Regions from separate parts of the Microbacterium sp. DMC48 genome, predicted to be linked through region 1. Evidence: predicted binding sites of a transcription regulator. Region 1 holds the regulator's gene; the other holds the start of a gene.
The links. The regulator HspR, encoded in region 1, represses chaperone genes until heat shock. The targets are predictions, from matches to a motif close to AAGTTGAGTCNNNNNGACTCAACTT.
Positions count from the first base shown of each region.

Region 2: ACT53O_RS14195 (Hsp20/alpha crystallin family protein) is a predicted target of HspR. The motif match lies at 3,540-3,564, and genes of this name have one in related genera.

Region 1 covers NZ_JBQUZN010000006.1:106,433-112,944, forward strand. The annotation lists gene dnaK (molecular chaperone DnaK) at 1-670, shown strand, start outside; gene ACT53O_RS12535 (nucleotide exchange factor GrpE) at 683-1,279, shown strand; gene ACT53O_RS12540 (DnaJ C-terminal domain-containing protein) at 1,295-2,278, shown strand; gene ACT53O_RS12545 (heat shock protein transcriptional repressor HspR) at 2,281-2,724, shown strand; gene ACT53O_RS12550 (DUF2252 domain-containing protein) at 2,728-4,092, opposite strand; gene ACT53O_RS12555 (potassium channel family protein) at 4,097-4,870, opposite strand; gene ACT53O_RS12560 (glycoside hydrolase domain-containing protein) at 4,915-6,512, opposite strand, start outside.
Region 2 covers NZ_JBQUZN010000006.1:468,064-474,575, reverse strand. The annotation lists gene ACT53O_RS14215 (DUF2207 domain-containing protein) at 1-1,086, opposite strand, end outside; gene ACT53O_RS14210 (MarR family winged helix-turn-helix transcriptional regulator) at 1,137-1,565, shown strand; gene ACT53O_RS14205 (DUF4287 domain-containing protein) at 1,570-1,866, opposite strand; gene ACT53O_RS14200 (DUF2804 domain-containing protein) at 1,896-2,927, opposite strand; gene ACT53O_RS14195 (Hsp20/alpha crystallin family protein) at 3,045-3,500, opposite strand; gene ACT53O_RS14190 (L-serine ammonia-lyase, iron-sulfur-dependent, subunit alpha) at 3,640-5,145, opposite strand; gene ACT53O_RS14185 (amylosucrase) at 5,212-6,512, shown strand, end outside.

The DNA.
Region 1 (6,512 bases):
CGCCGACGACAACCAGCCGTCGGTCGCCATCCAGGTCTTCCAGGGCGAGCGTGACTTCACGCGCGACAACAAGCCGCTCGGCACCTTCGAGCTGACCGGCATCGCGCCCGCGCCCCGCGGCATCCCGCAGATCGAGGTCACCTTCGACATCGACGCCAACGGCATCGTGCACGTGTCCGCGAAGGACAAGGGCACGGGCAAGGAGCAGTCGATGACGATCACCGGCGGCTCGTCGCTGCCGAAGGACGACATCGAACGCATGGTGCGCGAGGCGGAGGAGCACGCGGCCGAGGACAAGAAGCGCCGTGAGGCCGCCGAGGTCCGCAACCAGGCCGAGACCCTCTCGTACTCGATCGAGAAGCTCATCAAGGACAACGAGGACAAGCTCCCCGACGAGGTGAAGACCTCGGTCCAGGCCGACGTGGATGCGCTCAAGACCGCGCTCGCGGGCGACGACGAGGACGCCGTGAAGACGGCGTTCGACAAGCTCAACGCATCGCAGCAGCAGCTCGGCGAGGCCATCTACGCCTCGGCGCAGGCCGCCGGCGAGCCGGCCGACCCGACGGTCGCCGACCCGGGCAACGGCAGCGTGCCGAACCCCGAGGAAGACGTCATCGACGCCGAGGTCGTCGAGGACGAGGACGACAAGAAGCCGGGAACCGGAAAGTAAGAGAATCGAACCATGACGAACAAGGACTTCGAAGAGCCCATCGACGAAGTCCCCGGTGACGAGGGGTCGGAGGCGCACGCCTCCGGCCCCGACTCGCAGGGGGACCAGCGTGAGGGCGACGACCTGACCGTCGACGACATCCTCGATGCGCCGCAGACCGACGAGGCCGCCGTCGCAGAGGCCTCCGCCGAGGACCGCGACCTGATCCTGGACCTCAAGCGGGTCCAGGCCGAGTACGCCAACTACCGCCGTCGCACCGAGGACCAGCGCGAGGTGGAGATCGCCCGCGCCAAGGGATCGGTCGCCAAGGGGCTGCTGCCAGTGCTCGACGACCTCGACCGTGCCGAGAAGCACGGCGACCTGGTCGAAGGCTCGCCGCTGGCGGCGATCGCGGAGAAGCTGCGGGGCGTGGTCGCACGCCTCGGTGTGGAGACCTACGGCGTCGCGGGCGAGGTGTTCGACCCGCAGCAGCACGAGGCGATCTTCCACGCCCCGAACCCCGGAGGGGTCGAGGACGGCACGATCCTCGACGTCGTCGAGGTCGGCTACCGCCTGGGCACGATCGAACTGCGACCGGCCAAGGTCGTCGTCGCCGGTTCCGCTGACTGACGGGAGGAGGTGTCCATGGCCAGTCAGGATTGGTTCGACAAGGACTTCTACAAGGTCTTGGGCGTCTCCAAGGACGTGTCCGAGGCCGACCTGAAGAAGGCGTACCGCAAGCTCGCCCGGACGTATCACCCCGACTCGACGCAGGGTGATCCTGCCAAAGAGGCGAAGTTCAAGGAGATGAGCGAGGCGTACGCCGTGCTCTCCGACAAGAGCCAGCGCGAGGAGTACGACCAGATCCGCGCGATGGGCGCCGGTGGTGCGCGCTTCCAGGCGCCCGGCGCGGGTTCCGGCGGGTTCGAGGACGTCTTCAGCCGCTTCGGTCAGTCGCGCGGATCGGCGCAGTCGGCCGACTTCGACGACCTGTTCTCGATGTTCGGCCAGGGCGGCGGCTTCGGCTCCGGACGGTTCGGGCAGTCCACCGGTGGATTCCGAGGCTACGGCGGCCCGCAGCGCGGCGCCGACGTGACCGCACGGACCACCCTCGACTTCCAGACCGCGGTCAAGGGCGAGACGATCACCCTCGCGGGCGAGGACGGCAAGCCGTTCAAGGTGAAGATCCCCGCCGGCGTCGCCGACGGACAGAAGATCCGTCTGCGCGGGCGCGGGCGCCCGTCGCCGGACGGCGGCGAGTCCGGCGACATCGTCGTGAGCGTCTCGGTGCGCCCGCACCCGGTGTTCGTCCGCGACGGGCTGAACCTGCGCGTGACGGTTCCGGTCACCTTCACGGAAGCCGCGCTCGGCGCCACGATCGAGGTGCCGACTCTGGGGGGAGATCCGGTCAAGCTGCGTGTGGCGCCGGGTACGCCCTCGGGGCGCGTGCTGCGCGTCAAGGGTCGCGGCGTGCACACGGCGAAGGGCGCCGGCGACCTTCTCGCCGAGGTGCAGGTGGCGGTGCCGTCGCATCTGGACGACCAGGCGAAGGAGGCACTGCAGCGCTTCCACGAGCTGGAGCCGAAGGAGAACCCGCGCGCCGACCTCATGGCCAAGGCCCGGGAGTGAGCATGGTCGACGAGCACCCCGATGAGGAAGCGCCGATCTTCGCGATCGCCGTCGCGGCGGAGCTTGCCGGCATGCACCCGCAGACCCTCCGTCAGTACGATCGGCTGGGCCTCGTCGTTCCCGGGCGCACGCAGGGCGGGTCGCGGCGGTATTCGCTGCGGCACGTGAAGCAGTTGCGCGAGGTGGCCGCCCTCTCGGCCGAGGGCATGAGTCTGCCGGCGATCTCGCGCCTGATCGAGCTCGAGAACGAGGCGCGCGGACTGCGCCGTCGCGTCGCCGAACTCGAGCAGCGTCTGCAGGAGGAGCTGGCCCGTCGCTCCCGCGTCTTCGCGGCGGGGGCGACGGGATCGGTCGTGACCCTCCGCCACGGCACGCGCGTGCGTCGGGCGACCGAGGTGGTGCTGTGGCGTCCGCTTCCGTCGGCGGATGCCGAGTCCGACGACTAGCCGCTACGAGGCGGTGCCGGCGGCGACGGCATCCACGAACGCGCCGTAGTCCGCCCGCGAGAGGGCGGCGTAGCCGTAGGCCCACTCCACGATGGCCTCGGCGCACGCGCGCCCCTCACCGAGGTACCCGATGACCTTCGCGGCGTTCGGGGACTGGCCGTGGGCCCGGGCCAACACCGTCGCGCACGCCTGCGCGTAGAGACGGAACGGGCCGTCCTCGAGCGTTTCGGCGTCGATGCCGCCCTTCATGTCGCGGAACTGGCGCACGTAGTAGTCGGCGCGCTCACCGCGGAAGTGTCCGAGGAACGGGTCGGACGACCCCTGCAGAATGCGCTGCAGCGCCACGACACGCCCGCCCTGACCGTGGCGGTCGACGAACGCCGTGAGCTCGTCCGGCTGTGCGCAGCCGCCGTACTGCTCGAGCACGCTGCGCCCCGCCTCCTTCACCTGCATCAGCAGTGCGGCGCCGTCTCCGTCGACGAAGACGGCGATGTAGCAGCGGGTGCCCACGCTGCCCACCCCGACGACCCGACGCGCCACGTCGGAGAAGGTGTAGTGGGAGAGCACGAGCTGCACATCCGCGCGCGTCGTCGCGATGTACTGGGCCAGGGACGCATCGACCGCGGCCGCCACGTCGGGCGTGACGCGCGTCAGCGTCGGAGGCTGCTCGACGAAGCGCAGTCGCCCATCGGCATCGGCCTCCGTGATCTTGCGCACGGCCTTGTCGCCGGTGCGCTTCTCGGCATCCGCGATCGCGGCGCGCAGCACCTTGCGCGACGCCTTGTCGCTCGTGACGAGCGCGCCCGCGGCGTCGAAGTGCTGGTAGAACCGGGCGAGCGGAGTGGCTTCCTCGCCGACGGCCAGGGCGCGAGCGTAACGGCGGACGGCGGCGCGCGCGGCATCCGCGGTCACCGCATCGTCGCGTCCGGTCGCTTGACCTGCCACGACGATGCTCGTCACGAGGCGCTTGAGATCCCACTCCCAGCTCGCCCACGCCGACTCGTCGAAGTCGTTGAGATCGAACACGAGCGTGCGCTGCGGAGACGCGTAGAAGCCGAAGTTGGCGACGTGCGCGTCGCCGCAGGAGGCGACGAGGATGTCGCTGCGCGGTCCGGCGGCGAGGTCGTCCGCCATCAGCGCCGCCGTGCCCCGGTAGAACGCGAAGGGACTGGCGGACATCCGCTCATCGCGGAGAGGCAGGAGCTCGGCGACCCGCGTGGCGGCCTGCGCGGCCAGGATGCCGAGGGGATCACGCGGACGTGTCGGCAGCTCCGCCAGCATCCGGCGGGGCAGCTCCCTCCGCAGCGCGCGGCCCTGGTCGAAGGCGACCTGGCGAGAGGCGGGCGCGGTCCAGGCGGCGGTGGTCATGCGCTCATGATGGCACCGAATCGGGGCCGCCCGCGGCGTCTGCGTCCGCGCGGTCCGGGGTGGGGGCAGACGCCGACGCCATGCCGCGTCCGATCGCTGCCGCCCGGTCGTCCTCGAGCCGCTGCCCCACGCGCTGCATCTGGTCGGTGAGGGCGGAGATGACCGTGGCGCTGGTGACGCCCAGCACGACGAGCCCGCCCATCATCAGCCCGACCGCGATCGTGCGCCCAAGCGGGGTGACAGGGACGTAGTCGCCGTACCCGACGGTCGCCAGAGTCGAGAAGCCCCACCAGATCGCGTCGCCGAGGTCGACGATGTTGGCATGCGCGTCCTGCCGCTCCGCGAGCCAGACGAGAGTCGAGGCGGTGAACACGAACAGCAGGGTGAACAGGGACACGAGAATGACCAGACGCACGCGTTGGCGAGACGGGCGTATGCGAAACCAGGGCAGACGCCAGAGGTAGGCGAGGATGACGAACGGGCGGAGGTACACGATCACCAGCGAGACGGCCTCGAACCAGCGCGTGCGGAAGAACTCGCGCGGAGACCCGCAGATGCTCAGGCGCACGAGGAAGTCGGCGATGAAGACCGCCCACAGCACACCGATCGCGCCCAACAGGAGGCTCTGCTGACGGCCATCGAGCTTCGTGTCGGCGAGGCTCCAGACCCATCCCGCGAAGAAGAGCAGCGAGAGAGCGAACATCGGCCACGCCGTGCGATCCTCCCAGCGCAGCACACGCGGTGACAGGGTTCGCCGGGGACGCTCCCGCTCGCTCATAACGCCACGATAGCGGCCGACGCTCGCGCGATCGGAGGACGCGATCAGTGGTCGGCGTCGAGGTCGAACAGCTCGATCTGGCGCACACGCACCTCGCGCGCCGCTCGGACGCGCACGGCGCGCGCGGCGAGAGCGTCGGTGAAGCGGAAGGGGGTCGTCCGATCGGCGGCGAGCGGCATTGGAGCCGTCACCTCGGCCGCATGCCACGACGTCCCGTCGGCGGACCACTCCCACTCCAGCGCGTCGTCGCCCACCGCGTCCACGGCGGTCAGGGTGGCATCCGTCACGGACGTGATCTCGGGGAACAGCCACCCCACCCAGGCCCCCGGCCGCAGGCGCACGCCGCGGTCGCCGCCCGCAGCGCCGTCGTCGACGAGTCGGCGGGCGTGGCGCACGCCGGGCGCGTGGACGATGCGACCCGACCCGCCCGTCAGATCGGGGTGCCACGGGCGCACGGGGGTCGGCTCGTCGGCGCCCAGGCTCTCGGCGGGGTCGTCGCCGAACTCGAGCTCCAGGTCGACGTCGGCGCCGAGCGCATCCACCTCCAGCACGGCACGGGTGAGCGGCGCACCGTTGACCCGGGCGGCGCGCAGCACATGGGCGTCCGCGTGCGGTCGCTGTGAGCGGATGCGCAGACGCGACCCGTCGCTGCGCGCGACGGTCACGTCGTCGAGCAGCGGCGAGCCGATGACGAGCTCGCCGGAACCCAGCTCGAGCGGATACAGTCCGATCGCCGCCCACAGCCACCACGCGCTCATCTCGCCGTTGTCCTCGTCACCGGGAAAGCCCTGGCCGATGTGGCCGCCCGCGAACAGGCGTCGTGCCAACCGATGTGCTGTCGCGCCGGCGAGCCAGGGCTGATCGGTCCCGGTGTACATGTACGGGATGTGATGCGCCGGCTGATTGGAGATGGCGCACATGCCGCTGCGCAGCGCCCGCGCCTCGCGCTGCTCGTGGATGACCTGACGGTAGGCGCCGGCGAACGCGGCATCCGCGGTCTCGGGCTCGGCGAACAGGCGATCGAGGTGGATGCGCAGGCCCTGTCGGCCGTCGTAGAGGGCGGCCAGGCCGGCGCGGTCGTGCACCGCGCTCACCGACATCCCCCAGGCGTTCGTCTCGACGTAGTCGCCGCCCCAGACGCGCGGATCGAAGCGCCCGCCCGCCGTCCGGCCGTCGGCGTCTCGTCCGCGGAAGAAGCCGACGACAGGATCGAACAGCTGCCGGTAGGCGAGGGCGCGGTTTCCCAGCCAGCGCGACATCGCCTCATCGCGCGCGGCGTCGTCGCCCGCTGACGCCGCCGACAGTCGGTCTGCCAGCCGCGCCAGCGCGGCGTCGCTGACGGCGTTCTCGATGCTCCAGCTCATGCCCTCGTGGATGGCCCGCGGGATGAAACCCAGGAAGCGTCCCCGATCGATGCCCTTGCGTCCGCGGCGGGCGTCGGGTGCGCGCTCGGCGGCGTTGCGCCATCCCGATGACAGGGCCGTGCGCGGGTCGTCGAGCAGTCCCCACCTCTCCCCGTCGGCGAGGATCTGATCGCTGGAGGTGCCCACCATCGCGTCCACGTATCCTGGCGCCGTCCACCGCGGCATCCAGCCGTGACGTCGCTGCGGCTCGAGCATCCCGTCCAGCAGCTCCCGGGCCC
Region 2 (6,512 bases), 360 kb from region 1:
CGAGCGGTCCACCAACTCCGCAATGAGCTTGGGCTTGCCCCAGCCACGCCCGTCGGACTCCAGGATGCGGATCGACCCGCGCACCGCCTGCTCCAGCACTTCTGCGGGGATCGCCTTCGACGACTGTCCGAGCAGCACGGCGCGCTCGAGCGCATCCACGATCTGCGGAGGATCGTACTCCGCGATGATCGTCGGCCGACCGGGCTCATCCGCCAGCTCGCGCCGCCGCGCACGCAGGCCCAGAACACCCGCTCCCACGGCGAGCGCACCGGCGCCCAGCTGTCCCCAACCGAGGGGGGAAGCCAGGTATCCGGAATCGAAGGTCGCGAAGGTCCCCTCGGCGAACCCGACGGCCATCGTGAGCGTCTGGTGCGGCTGCACATCGTCGGCGACGGCCGTGACGACGACACCCCCGGCGCTGCCCGCGGCATCCGGCGCCGACGAGATCGACGCGCACGACGTGTGGGCGTCCTGCACTCCCTGGTAGCACGACATGCTCCCCGTCAGGGATGCCGCGAGTGGGGCGTCCAGGTGCAGCCGAGCCGTGACGCGCCCGAACGACTGACCCCAGTCGACGCCGTTGACATCCCAGTAGAACTCCAGGCCGGAGTCGGGGAAGACCCACGTCACGTTCTCGAGCGTGTAGGTGAGGACGAAGGTCTGCGCACCGCGCAGGTACTCGTCCGACCGCGAGACGACCGAGAACACGCCGTCTTGATCTTCCACCTCGCTCGGTCGTGGTGATCCGTCGCCGTCCGTCACCGAGACGAGTGAGGGGCGCAGCGGCTGACCGTTGTAGGAGTCGGGGATCTGGCGGCGAATGCCGTGGTTCTGATCCGCGTCAGGGAACTGTGCGACGAGCGTCTCGACGACGCGCAGCCGACTGGTGCCGTCGGCGGCCCGCGTCAGGGTGTAGTCGACCGTCATCGACGAGAAGGAGAAGTCGTCGACCCCTGTCGCCGCTCCGGCCCACGCAGGGCTCGCCGCTCCGGCCCACGCAGGGCTCGCCGTTCCGGCCGCCACCGCGACCGCGATACCGACGATCGCGAGCGCGACGCCGACGATTCGTGCACGTACGCGCCCCATGCACATCAGCCTATGGGGCGTCGTCCGAGCTGCCCAGTACAGTTGACGCCATGACCGACCGCCGCCTCGCCATCTCCGCGTGGGAGAGCCTCTTTCGCGCGCAGCACGAGATTTTGCGCGAGATCAGCGAAGACTTCGGCGAGGACGAACTGACACAGGCCGAATACGACGTGCTGCTCACCGTCGTCCGGGGTGATGACAACAGTGCGCGCCTGCGCGACGTGACCGCCAACATGCTCATCAGCCAGCCGAGCGTCTCGCGACTGGTCGACCGCATGGTCGCCCGCGACCTCATCAGCAAGTGCGTCGATCCGCTCGACGGGCGCGGCGCGGTCGTCCGCGCGACCGAACGGGGGGTGGCCGCCTTCCGGCGCCTCGCGACCGTGCACGGTCGATCGATCGCCGAGCGGATGTCGGTGCTCAGCGACGACGAGCTGGCACAGTTGCAACGGCTGACGACGAAGCTGCGGGGCGCCTGAGCCGTCAGAACCCGCGCGACGGGTTCGTCGCCTTACCCTTGAGCCATAGGGTGTCGCTCTCGTCGCTGTGCGACGTGCCGCTGCCCACGTGGGTCGACGCGATCTTGGGCCCCTTTGTGATCACGTGCACGAGCGCCATCGCGTGCCCGCGCCCGAGCCCGTAGTCCTCGGCGAGCCATGCGACGATCTCACCCGCCTTCGTCCCCGGTCCGAAGCCCTTCGCGCTGGCTTCGTCTACGAGCTCCTGTGGCGTCCGCCCGGTCTTGTCCTCGATGTTGTCGAGATATGCCTGAAACGACATCCTTGCCCCTTCCTCTGGCCTCTCCCCGGCTACCACCGGTTGCGGACATCCTCCGCGAAACCTTCGATGCCGTCGAACGCGATCACGCCGCCGTCCCCCGCGAACGTCCCCGACCAGGTGCCGAAGCACTGATCCGTTCGCGAGGAGACCACGCCGAGGTTCGTCGCCGACTTCTTGTCGTAGAACGGGGTGAACACGGCATCCAGGCCTCCCCCGTGCACCCGCCACGGACGCAACGGCGCGGCGCGCTCATACTCCCAGACCACCGACGCAGAGATCTTGTGCAGAACGCCGTCGAGCACGACGGCGTTCTCCGTCGAGCCCGTCCCGTCGGTCCACCGTCCCCCGACCTGGATGCCGAGGCTGCGCCCGTCTGCGAGGGTGCCCGATCCCGCACCCCAGTTCCACGACACGTCGTAGGGCCAGCGCCCCCGCCCGTGGTCGAGCACCGCCCACGATCCCTGCCCGACGTCGTAGTCGATGCCGTCGAGCGTCAGCACCCCGGATGCCGGGAGTGCGACATCCTTCACGGTGTACTGGAAGCGCCGAGACGACCACGGCACGACGACCGCCAGCAGCTCGTGTCCGGGCGGGCGGCGCACCGTGATATCGAAAGACGCGTCCGCGATCTCCGCGTGCAGACGCCAGAGCGTTCCCCGCTCGGCGGGAGTGATCGTCGCGGCGAGATCCGCGTGTCGCGCGATGGCGATGCCCGTGCCGAGCGACGCGGGAAGGGACACCTCCCGCGACGGCAGCACCGTCACACTGCGACCCCACGAACGGGTCGTGGCTCGATCGTGGATCCACACTTCGTGCACGGCCGCATAGTCCAGCGACGACACCGTGAGCGAGACGATGTGCGTGGGAGTCATGACGTTCCAGTACTCCCAGCGCTTGTTGCGTCCCCACGAGCGGACGAAACGTCCGCGCCCGATGCCACGGGTGTCGATGAGCGGCGCGCGGGCGAAGCCGATCGCCTCCGGGTTGAGTCGACCATCGGGACCGGTGAGGGCGACGGGTTCGGTGATCTCGCGCTCGCGCGCGACGGGGGGTGCGGTCATCGGCATCCTTGCTGACGTTCCGAGTGCTGGTACTTCCGGCGGGTGCTTCGACACTAGCGTGCGCACGCGAACCGCCCCGGTCCTCGCGGACACGGGGCGGCTGCGCGCGGTGCGGGACTACTGCTCGACCGGCTGCGGCTCCTGCGCGGATTCGTGCGCCTGGATCGTCGGCGCCGCGCCATCGGCGACGACCTGGACCTTGCGCGGCTTCGCCTTCTCGCTCACGGGGATCGTGACCGTCAGCACGCCGTTGCTGTAGGTGGCGGCGATGCCATCGGTGTCGATTCCCTGACCGAGGTTCAGCTGGCGGAGGAAGCTCGCGGTCTCACGCTCGCGCGTGATCCACTTCACGCCGTCGCCCTCGCTGAGGGTGCGCTCGGCACGAATGGTCAGCAGCTGGCCGTCCACATCGATGTCGACCGAGCCCGGGTCGATTCCCGGAAGGTCGGCGCTGAGCACGTAGTGGTCGCCGTCGCGGTAAAGGTCCATCGGCATCCGGCGGGGTCCCCGGCGCGTGTCGAAGAGGCCCGACGCGATGCGGTCGAGGTCACGGAACGGGTCATACGTGGCCATTGTTCTCTCCTTGTCGTGTGTCACTGTGATGGTCTGTCAAAGTTGAGCCTCATCGACTCAACCACCATCAGATTAGCACTCGCCCCATGAGAGTGCCAATGGTTCACGCATGGCGAACACGAGCGGTTGCGGCCGCCGTTCAGCACTCCACGACGTTGACGGCGAGTCCGCCCTCGCTGGTCTCCTTGTACTTGGTCGACATGTCGATGCCGGTCTGACGCATCGTCTCGACCACGGCATCCAGCGGTACGTAGTGCGTGCCGTCGCCACGCAGCGCGAGGCGCGCGGCGGTGACCGCCGTGGATGCCGCGATCGCGTTGCGCTCTATGCAGGGGATCTGCACGAGTCCGCCCACGGGGTCGCACGTCAGACCCAGATGGTGCTCCATCGCGATCTCGGCGGCGTTCTCGATCTGGCGGTTCGTGCCGCCCATCACCGCGGTCAAGCCGCCGGCCGCCATCGCGCACGCCGAGCCGACCTCGGCTTGACACCCGCCCTCGGCTCCCGAGATCGAGGCGTTGGCCTTGAAGAGCGAACCGAGAGCCGTGGCCGTCAAGAGGAATCGACGGATGCCGCGACGACGGTTCGCCTCGGCGAGCTCCTGCGCGGTGGCGACGACGCCCTCGGCTCGGTGGGCCGCATCGCCGGATTCGCCGCCCTCCGGACCGTGCAGCCCGAGAAGCGCCGAGCCGACGAGTTCGCCGTAGGGAGTGACCGCGTTCTCCGCCCCGATGCCCGCATCGGCGAGGAAGCGCCACCAGTACATCGCGACGGCCGGAAGGATGCCAGCAGCACCGTTCGTCGGCGCCGTCACGACCCGTCCACCGGCGGCGTTCTCCTCGTTGACAGCCAGCGCGAACGCGCCGAGCCACTCACCGGGAAGCTCGCGCCCCATCGCCTCGACGCTCTCCAGCTGCGCGCGGATCGCGCCCGCACGCCGCTTCACCTTCAGCATTCCCGGCAGCACCCCGTCGGCGTGCAGGCCCGCATCGACGCATGCCGCCATGGCGTCCCAGATCGCGTCGAGCCCGGCCGCGACGTCTGCTTCCGGTCGCAGCGCCTCCTCGTTGCGCCGGGCGACCTCTGCGATCGTGAGCCCGTAGGTATCGCAGACGTCCAGCAGCTGCGCCGCCGTCGCGTACGGCAGCGGGAAGGATGCCGCGGCCACCGCATCCGACTCGCCCTCGCGCCGGATGAACCCTCCACCGATCGAGTAGTAGGTGTCCTCGCGCAGCACCGCACCGGCGGCATCGCGGGCGACGAGGGTCATCGCGTTGGGGTGTCCGGGAAGACGCGTCCGCGGTGCGAGCGAGATGTCTGAGCGTGAGAAAGGGATCGGGATGCGACCGTCCAGGAGGAGGTGCGCGCCGTCGACCCAATCGGTCCAGGCGCCCCGCACGCGCGCCGGATCGACGGTCTCGGCCGCGAACCCCTGCAGGCCCGCGACGACCGCGTCGGGCGTGCCGTGTCCGATGCCGGTGGCGCCGAGCGACCCGTACAGTGCGCACTCGACACGCGCCAGACCTGCCAGATCGACCGCACGGCGCGCGAAATCTCGGGCCGCGCGCAGCGGGCCCACCGTATGGGAGCTCGATGGTCCTACCCCGATGGAGAACAGGTCGAACGCCGAGACGTACGCACTCACGTGTGTGAGCCTACGCCGCCCGCCGCGCCGGGCCCTGCCCGATACGCTGAGACCGGAGGGGGAACCATGACCGCACTGACCACGTCCGACGCCGATCGCGTCGCGGCGCTCGAGGCCTGCGAGGCGGCAGGGCGCCTCGACGACGCGTTCCTCACCCGGTTCGATGAGCAGTTCCCGCGGTTGCACGGCCTCTTCACCCGCCTCTACGGCGAGCGCACCGACGGCCGCGAGCAGCTGGCGGCCACGGTGGCGGCGGCATCCGCCTCGTGGAATGCGCGCCCTCTCGACCTGAAGGTGCACGACGCGCAGCGCGCCGCCGACCCCGAGTGGTTCCAGTCCGAGCGCATGCTGGGCGGCGTCTGCTACGTCGACCGCTTCGCCGGCAACCTCGCCGGCGTGCGCGAGCTGATCCCCTCGTTCCGCGAACTCGGGCTGACCTACCTGCACCTCATGCCGCTGTTCGACGCCCCCGCCGGCGACAACGACGGCGGCTATGCCGTCTCGAGCTACCGGCGCGTCAACCCGAGCCTGGGCACGATGGCGCAACTGGCCGAGCTGGCGGCAGAGCTGCGGTTGGCGGGCATCTCGCTCGTGCTGGACTTCATCTTCAACCACACCAGCAACGAGCACGAGTGGGCTCAGAAGGCCGTGGCGGGCGACCCCGACTACGCCGACTTCTATCTGATCTTCCCCGACCGACAGATGCCCGACGCCTACGAGCGCACGACGCGCGAGATCTTTCCCGACGATCACCGTGGATCGTTCGTGCAGCTCGAGGACGGCCGCTGGATCTGGTCGACCTTCTACCACTATCAGTGGGACCTCAACTACGCGAACCCCGCCGTCTTCCGCGCGATGGCGGGCGAGATGCTGTTCCTGGCGAACCAGGGCATCGAGGTGCTCCGGATGGATGCCGTGGCCTTCATCTGGAAGCGTCTGGGAACGTCCTGCGAGTCGCTGCCCGAAGCCCACCTGCTGCTGCAGGCGTTCAACGCGGTGCTCGCGATGGCCGCGCCCGGCATGATCTTCAAGTCCGAGGCGATCGTCCACCCCGACGAGGTCGTCAGCTACATCTCAGCCGAAGAATGCGAGCTGTCGTACAACCCGCTGCAGATGGCGCTGACGTGGGAGGCGCTCGCCACGCGCGACGGCCGGCTCCTGCAGCAGGCGCTGGATCGACGCCACGCGCTGCCGGCCGGCACGGCATGGGTGAACTACGTCCGCAGCCACGACGATATCGGGTGGACGTTCGCCGACGAAGACGCGGCCGAGCTCGGCATCGACGGCTACACCCACCGACAGTTCCTCAACCGCTTCTACACGGGCCGCCACGAGGGAACGTTCGCGCGCGGCGTCGCCTTCCAGGA